Regions from separate parts of the Sporosarcina sp. P25 genome, predicted to be linked through region 2. Evidence: predicted binding sites of a transcription regulator. Region 2 holds the regulator's gene; the other holds the start of a gene.
What was found. The regulator CtsR, encoded in region 2, represses protease genes until heat stress. The targets are predictions, from matches to a motif close to ATGGTCAATAAAGGTCAAACA.
Positions count from the first base shown of each region.

Region 1 (4,413 bases), on a different contig from region 2:
TGTTATTTGGCAGCCACGCAACCTATCGATCGGCTGGTCTGCCATCGCTGGGGCAGTTCTCGCTCTACTTGCGGGCGTTGTTAGTTTTACTGATGTCATCGACGTAACATCTATCGTATGGAATGCTACATTGACATTCGTCGCGCTGATTATCATTTCATTGATCCTCGATGAAATTGGATTTTTCGAGTGGTCTGCATTACATATGGCGCGCTTTGCAAAAGGAAGCGGCGTGCGAATGTTTTTACTAGTCATCCTACTTGGCGCCGGTGTGTCGGCTTTCTTTGCTAATGATGGGGCCGCATTAATACTCACTCCCGTTGTCCTCGCAATGGTGCGTGCACTTGATTTCAAAGAAAAGATGATCTTACCCTTTGTCATGGCGTCGGGATTCATTGCGGATACTACTTCTCTGCCACTTGTCGTTAGTAATCTCGTGAACATCGTCTCTGCCGATTTCTTCGGTATCGGTTTCGCTGAATACGCAAGCCGGATGATTGTCCCGAACTTCTTCAGTCTCGGCGCAAGTATTCTCGTATTGTATATGTATTTCCGTAAATCTATACCGAAACGTTTTGATGAAAAGTTGTTGCGAACACCCGCCAGCGCGATACGGGACCATAAAATGTTCCGCATTTCCTGGGTAGTACTCGGCGTATTACTGTTCGGTTACTTCATAAGCGAATCACTAGGTTTACCCGTCTCCTTCATCGCGGGTTCCATTGCGATCGTATTCTTGCTGATCGCGAGGACGAGCGAAGCGGTGCAGACTAAAACGGTCATCAAAGGAGCACCATGGGCTATCGTATTCTTTTCCATCGGGATGTACGTAGTCGTCTATGGGTTGCGCAATGCAGGATTAACGTCTATATTGACAGGCTTGATCGAGTGGACATCAAGTCATGGCTTGTATGTTGCAACGATTAGCATGGGCTTTATCGCAGCCATCCTGTCGTCGATCATGAATAATATGCCGACTGTGATGATTGATGCGTTAGCGATCCAGGATGCCTCGGTTCCGCCTAATGTTCGGGAAGCTTTGATTTATGCGAATGTGATCGGGTCTGATTTAGGTCCGAAGATGACACCGATCGGATCGCTTGCGACGTTGCTTTGGTTGCATGTGCTATCGTTAAAAGGTGTGCGCATTTCATGGGGATATTATTTTAAAGTAGGTGTTGTATTGACCGTGCCTACACTTCTCATTACGCTGACGGGGTTATGGTGGTGGCTTTCGGTTTCTTAAAATGATTGTCAGTTAGACAAAGAAAGCCTGTTTGTCTCCCCTCATTTTACGCAAGAGAAAGAACATTTTCTGACTGTGGAATACCCATACGAGACTAAAGACTGCCAAGAGATATTTAACAATGAAGTTTAAAAGAAGGTCTATGCGGGGAAAATGTAGAATAGAAAGTCGTGAGCAATAGAAATCCGAACATAAAAAAGCGTTTGAACATGATCGCAAAATGCGAACTGTTCAAACGCTTCACTATGATGCCCTCGGCGGGAGTCGAACCCACATTTCAAGCTTCGGAGGCTTGCGTGCTATCCATTGCACCACGAGGACTAAACGTGTAGTATCAAGCTTTAACTATAATTTACTCGACTACAGAAAAAAGCTTTTCTTCTGTAAGAGACATCTTCCATTATATCGTAGAATATAATGAAAAGCAATGTGTATTTTTAAGGCAAATGATTTGACCTTTGTTGACCTTAATAGGTAAAATACAGTTATAGTTGAAATACGAAATGATTTCAACGGAACGAATATTATGAAGTGATTAAAGGAGGAAGTCTAATTGAATCTAATTCCTACAGTTATTGAACAAACAAACCGTGGTGAGCGAGCGTACGACATCTACTCTCGTCTATTGAAAGATCGTATTATCATGCTCGGGAGCGGCAGTGACGACAACGTGGCAAACTCTATCGTTGCACAATTGCTATTCTTGGAAGCTGAAGATCCAGAAAAAGATATCTCCATTTACATTAACAGCCCAGGTGGAAGTATCACAGCAGGTATGGCAATCTACGATACAATGCAATATATCAAACCAGACATCCGCACAATCTGTGTAGGGATGGCAGCATCTATGGGTGCATTTTTGCTAACAGCTGGTACAGAAGGTAAACGTTACGCTTTGCCAAACGCAGAAGTAATGATCCATCAACCACTAGGTGGCGCACAAGGTCAGGCAACTGAGATCGAAATTGCTGCAAAACGCATCTTGCACCTACGTGAAAAACTAAACCAAATCCTTTCAGATCGCACAGGTCAGCCAATCGACGTCATCGCAAAAGATACAGACCGCGATAACTTCATGACTGCCGAACGCGCTAAAGAATACGGCCTAATCGACCACGTTCTAGAACGCAACGAAATCGAAAAGAAATAATAACCATAGGTTGTCCGGAAAGCCAAATGGCCTTCCGTGACAACCTTTTTATTTTGTATTCTTATATGGATTTGGGTTTAGGATTAATCTTTACCAAACAAATGTACCGGCTTTCTAACTCCAGAAAGAAACGTAAACTAGGTGATCTGTGTTTTAGGCGGCGACTCCCGCGGGAAAAGCATGAGCCTTGAGACCCCGCAGGAACGCAGTGACGAGGAGGCTCAAGCCATGCCCGCAGGAAAGCGTCCGCCTAAAACGCAGATCAACGGCTTCCCTCACTAAGCCAAAAACAAAAAAAGATGACGAAACCCCACAAGGTCATCGCCACCCCTATTCAACTTACTGCTCATCTTCCACTATCTCAGCCAAATTCTGAAGAGCCAAATCTTCATCAATCCCGTCTGTAATCAACGTGATCTCCGTCCCCTTCGCAATCGCCAAACTCATAATCCCCATGATACTCTTCGCATTCACCTGACGATTATCCTTCTTCAAATAAATATCAGCCGTATACTTATTGGCCTCCTGTACAAATAATGCCGCCTGCCTCGCTTGCAAACCAGGTTTAATTCCTACTTTCACTGTTTTTTCTACCATATTGTGTGCTCCTTTTCTTCCTCTTCTTAAGAAGGATCTACTAATAATTTACCGTAATCGATCTGCGATTTCTTCAATCTTACGCAAACGATGATTGACACCCGATTTACTAACCGGAGTACCCGTTACCAGCTCGCCTAGCTCTTTTAGCGTCACATCTTGATGAGTAACACGTAATTGAGCAATCTCTTGCAGACGTTCCGGTAATTGATCTAACCCAATCGTGCGCTCAATCAACTTAATATTTTCTACTTGCCTTTGTGCCGCACCGATCGTTTTATTCAGATTCGCGGTTTCACAATTCACTAGCCGATTCACACTGTTGCGCATATCCCGCATAATCCGCACATCCTCAAACTTCATAAGGGATACATGTGCACCGATGATGCCTAAGAAATCGGATATTTTTTCTGCTTCTTTTAGATACGCGATAAATCCTTTTTTACGTTCAATAGATTTTGCGTTCAAATGAAAATGGTTCATCAACTCAACAAGTGATTGACTATGTTCTTGATAGCTCGAGAAGACTTCCAAGTGATAAGAAGACGTCTCCGGGTTATTAACGGAACCTCCTGCCAGGAAAGCTCCCCGTAAGTATGCGCGTGCACAGCAGTCTTTTTCAATGAGCTGTGGATCGATCGTATTAATCATTTGGAAGTCATGCGTCATGATGGATAGTTCCTCCAACAAGTGCTTGGCTCCATCACGAATCCGGCAAATATAGACATTATTTTTCTTTAAACGCATTTTTTTGCGTACAAGCAATTCCACTTTATATGGATATAACGCCTTCACATTTGAATACAGACGACGCGCAATAGAGGCATTTTCCGTTTGAACATCAAGACTAAGTTGTTTATTTGAAAAAGACATAACACCATTCATCCGTATGAATGCCGCAATTTCTGCTTTCGTACAGCAATCATCCGTCTCAATCTGCGTCAGTTCTTTTTTCGTTTTAGATGCAAAAGACATGATATTCCCCCTCTTCGGCGATTTTCATATCTATCCGCCTTCTACGTTCTCTCTATATAACGCATCAACATATCTGACACTTCCATCGTTTTATGCATAATCGTCCCATCGTTAATGGTCGCGATCTCTTGTACAAATACCTCAGGCACTAGTGCTTGTAGCATCTCCAAATCATTCTCCACAAGCCAAGGCTCTTCATTTTCACTGAGGTTATGCACACGTCTGAACGCTTCTGCATTATTCACTAGAACTGCATCGAGAAATGGTTCTCCCGCATGATCATAGAGCGCCTGAACATGCTCAGAAGCAGTATAGCGATACGTTTCGCCACGTTGTGTAGTTAAATTTCCGACATATACCTTTTTTGCAGCACTTTCAAGGATTGCTTCGCGGATATCCTGCACTAAAAGTGTTGGCAAAGTACTAGTATACAAGCTTCCCGGTC
Region 1 covers NZ_PDYV01000008.1:91,058-95,470, forward strand. Annotated here, with positions in the region: gene CSV70_RS09000 (arsenic transporter) at 1-1,246, shown strand, start outside; tRNA gene CSV70_RS09005 (tRNA-Arg) at 1,496-1,567, opposite strand; gene clpP (ATP-dependent Clp endopeptidase proteolytic subunit ClpP) at 1,800-2,396, shown strand; gene CSV70_RS09015 (HPr family phosphocarrier protein) at 2,736-2,993, opposite strand; gene whiA (DNA-binding protein WhiA) at 3,042-3,968, opposite strand; gene CSV70_RS09025 (gluconeogenesis factor YvcK family protein) at 4,010-4,413, opposite strand, start outside.
Region 1: a site for CtsR is predicted at 1,695-1,715, ahead of clpP (ATP-dependent Clp endopeptidase proteolytic subunit ClpP). Genes of this name have one in related genera too.

Region 2 (4,413 bases):
ATATTCATGTCAGTTCGCGATACAACCTAATTCGCATATTGACTTTGACTATCTTTGATTAATTATAAATGCTATGAGTCTTTCTTGCAAAAACTTTGCTCATAACGGATCACTGTCTTTTTTTTGTGTAGCAGATCGTACTACGCCTAGCCGATCCCGGAATAATTGTGCACGAAGAATATCTCGTTCATCAGATGTTAACTCTGTCTCCGCGTATTGTTGGAGAAAACCTGGTTGCATGAAAATCATCAATTCATTCAAAATGTTCATATCAATATTTTCAATGATACCTAAATCAATACCCAAACGGACGTCAGACAAACATTTTGCCGCCTCCGCTGATGGTAAAATCCGCGAATGAGTCAGTGTGCCAAGTGCTCTAAATAATCTATTCTCTAAGTGAACTTCTGACTTAGCCAATAATAATTCACGGGATTTCTTTTCATGCGCAATCAAACGCTTTGAAATACTCCCTAAGTCCTTCAGTATTTCCTCTTCTGATTTGCCAAGTGTAATTTGATTGGAAACTTGATAAATATTGCCTAGCGCTTCACTGCCCTCTCCGTAACTTCCACGTACGACCATTCCAAGCCTTGATATCGCAGGAATAATTCGCTCGATTTGCTTAGTGATAGTTAATGCAGGTAAATGCATCATGACAGAAGCGCGCATTCCTGTACCTGTGTTAGATGGACAACTTGTCAAATAGCCGAATGTTTCATCGAAGGCATAGTTCAAATTCACTTCCAGTTCGCTATCCACTTGATCAGCATGCTCATATGCCTGATCTATTTGAAAGCCTGGATAAATACATTGAATGCGAATATGATCTTCTTCATTCACCATAATACTGATCGTTTCATCTTCCGACAGCAAAACCGATCCATGTTTTTTAGGATTGATCAATTGCGGACTGACCAAGTGTTTCTCGACTAAAATTTGTCTTTCAAGTGGTGACAAATCTTTCATCGTGGTGCCTGTGAAGTGGTGATCCTGCATCGTCTCGACTGCTTGATTCAACGTTTGGCTTACACGGTTTGCATCTTCTTGTGAAGCATTTATAGGAAATAGATGATCTTGTAAATTACGAGCTAGCCGGATTCTTGTGGATAAGACAATGTCAGCATGCTCACCTTCCGCCACCATCCAACCCGTCAGTTCTTGTTTGAAGAATTTTTCAAATGACATGTTGATCATCACCCCCGTCGGACAGTTGCTGTTTCAACTGGTTCGCCTCATCCCGCAAAGTTGCCGCTTCTTCAAATCGTTCATTTTCTACAGCTTGCTGCATTTTCGTACGGATATCTTCTAGTTTTTTCTTTAAAGCAAAACGCTCATTAAGGGAAACCGGAATTTTTCCGCGGTGTTGGGTATGCCCATTATGCAATTTAGCAAACAACCTTGGTAGCTGTCCGCTGAATGCCACGTAACATGTAGCACAACCAAACTTTCCGATGTCAAGGAAACGATGGAAGGTCAAATCACAATTCGGACATTTCGGACCATCCGGTAATCTCTCATCGGCTTTTTGTTCTGAGAATAATTCTGATCCGCCCAACCAGTGTGCTAAAAATTGTTGAATTGATAACGGTTCCTGATCCGGACTGAATGAAAATGTTTGCGAGTAAAATGCACATTTATCACATAAATGGCGCTCAGTTTTATCATTTAAGGTCTCTTGTTTAAACACTACAGTAGCTGGTCGTTCTTTACAGTTTTCACAAAGCATTGAGATTCACCTCATTCTATCTCTTCATAAATTAATGTAACTAACATGGCGCGAAGAATACGCGAACGTAACGCATCCCGCTCAGGTAACATATAACGCAAAGTAGCACGGCCCACCGCAGCAAGCATCAACTTAGCTTCACGTTCTGTAATGACTTCTTCTTCAATTAAACGGATGATGACATCTTCCGCCATAGTAGAAGACGCTTCACTCTCTAAAATCTCCAACGCTTGTTCAAGTAAATCCTTTCGGGAGTTGGTACGTACCCTGTAAATCCGGATATAGCCCCCGCCCCCTCGCTTAGACTCTACGGCGTAGCCTCTTTCGACTGTAAACCGGGTTTTGATTACGTAATTGATTTGTGATGGTACGCATTGGAATTTCTCGGCAATCTCATTTCTTTTGATTTCAATAGAAGCGCTATCTTCCTCTTCTATAATCGACTTCAAATATCCTTCTATAATGTCAGAAATATTACGCATCTCGTCACCTCATTTCGCTCGATCTTCTAGTTGACTTTGACTATCTTTGACTTGATTGTATCGCAGAAATTAGGTGGGATGCAATTCATTTGTTTATATGTATACCTTATTACGTCGAAAGAAAACCTATTGCTAGGTTGCCACATTTAGCTAATGATTATTCAATTAGTCTTGAGACAAAAACATGGCGGATAGGTTAGCACCGTTGTCCAACGTTCCAGACGGGTACTTTCTACTTATGGTGAACTACTGTAATCTTTCTATAGTGTATTCTAAACGAATAGTAAAAGACTGAAGAACAGATCCTTATAGTGGATTGTCTTCAGTCACAAAGTATACAAATAATTTTATTCATTTTATTTAAATAGTGATGGGTTCTTTGTTCAAAGGTTCCAAGTCAACTTCGAAGCCCATATCTTCAAGCATTTTTTGATCTTGATCGTTTTCTTGGCCAGCTGTTGTGAGGTAATCGCCGATAAAGATAGAGTTCGCAGCGTATAGGCCTAGTGGTTGTAGGCTTCTTAGATTAACTTCACGTCCACCTGAGATGCGGATTTCTTTGCTAGGATTAATGTAGCGGAACAGACACAGGACTTTTAAGCAGTAACGTGGCTCCAGTTCTGATGTCCCTTCTAATGGAGTTCCATCCACTGCATGCAGGAAGTTTACAGGTATTGAGTCTGCATCCAGTTCGTTTAGGCTACGCGCCATGGAGATGATATCTTGCTTTGTTTCACGCATGCCGACGATGACACCTGAACATGGAGATATGCCTGCTTCTTTGGCAAGTCCTACAGTATTTACCCGATCATCGTATGTATGCGATGTAGTAATACTTTCGTGATGCTCTGCAGAAGTGTTCAAGTTGTGGTTGTAGCGATCGACTCCCGCCTCTTTCAAACGAGTCGCTTGTCCTGGTTTCAAAATACCTAGACAAGCACATACCGTCATGCCTTTGTGTTTCTCTTTAATCTGTTTAACAGACTCAATGACAATGTCCAGTTCACTGTCACGCGGTCCCCGTCCACTTGCTACAATGCAATAGGTGCCCGCTTTATTAGCAGCAGCACGTTCTGCACCTTCTAGTATTTCTTCCGATTTCATCATCGCATACTTTTCGACAGGTGCTTTTGAAATGATGGATTGTGCGCAATACCCACAGTTTTCTGGACATAATCCTGATTTCGTATTGATGATCATATTTAACTTCACTTTATTTCCAAAATAATGCGATCGAATTGAATACGTTGCGTGCAGTAATAATAGTAAATCTTCATCTGGGCTATTTAATATTGCGAGTGATTCCTCATCAGTTAATACATAACCTTCAAGTACTTGTGTAGCCAATCTTTGGTAGTTCATTATAACGTACGCCTCACTTTCAAGTGTTTTGACATTCTAAACGCGAATACGCCTGACAATACAGCAAGAATTAAATCTTTCGGCAGTGGAGGCATCATCCATAGCCAAGCAATCTTATAGGTAAACACGTCGGGTGCAGCAGCCCACATCTTGTACGCAAAATACATCCAACTTGTGCCTAGTATATAGTTGATTGCTGTAGCGACCAATGCTGCGGTAATAAAAGCAGACATGGTGTGTTTTCGCTCTACAATCTTTCCCGCTACATAAGCGATCAGAATAAATGTGAGAATAAAGCCAAACGTCGGACTCAAGATCTGACCGAAGCCTCCAGAAAATTTAGCGAAGACCGGCGCGCCCGCTAGCCCTATTAACATATAAACCGTCATCGATAACGCACCTAGACGACTGCCAAGTAATAGTCCTGATAAGATTGCGAAAAATGTTTGCAATGTGATGGGTACTCCACCAACTACTAAAAACGGCACGAAGGATGTAATATTCGCTCCAATCATCATTAACGCTGCGAACATCCCACTGTAGACAATAGTTAATGCGCTAAATCTACTTACCGGTCGTCTCTCTGTTGCTATTGTCATTACGACACCTCTTTTTATATTAGTTACCTCACAAATAATATCGGTTAACTCATTTATTGTCAACATAATTTATTATTTAGTTAACCAATAAAAGTAGACAAAAAAAGACTGCAGCATCACGCTGACAGTCTACTTCTTCTCATCAATCTGTTCTTCTTTTTCTTTTCGAAACAAAACACTTGAGATTAATCCACTAAATATAGCAGCCGCTATCGTAATGTACACACGCATATCATAAGCA
Region 2 covers NZ_PDYV01000002.1:252,495-256,907, reverse strand. Annotated here, with positions in the region: gene mcsB (protein-arginine kinase McsB) at 100-1,188, opposite strand; gene CSV70_RS02990 (UvrB/UvrC motif-containing protein) at 1,178-1,729, opposite strand; gene CSV70_RS02985 (CtsR family transcriptional regulator) at 1,741-2,211, opposite strand; gene bioB (biotin synthase BioB) at 2,572-3,573, opposite strand; gene CSV70_RS02975 (biotin transporter BioY) at 3,573-4,172, opposite strand; gene CSV70_RS02970 (hypothetical protein) at 4,302-4,413, opposite strand, start outside.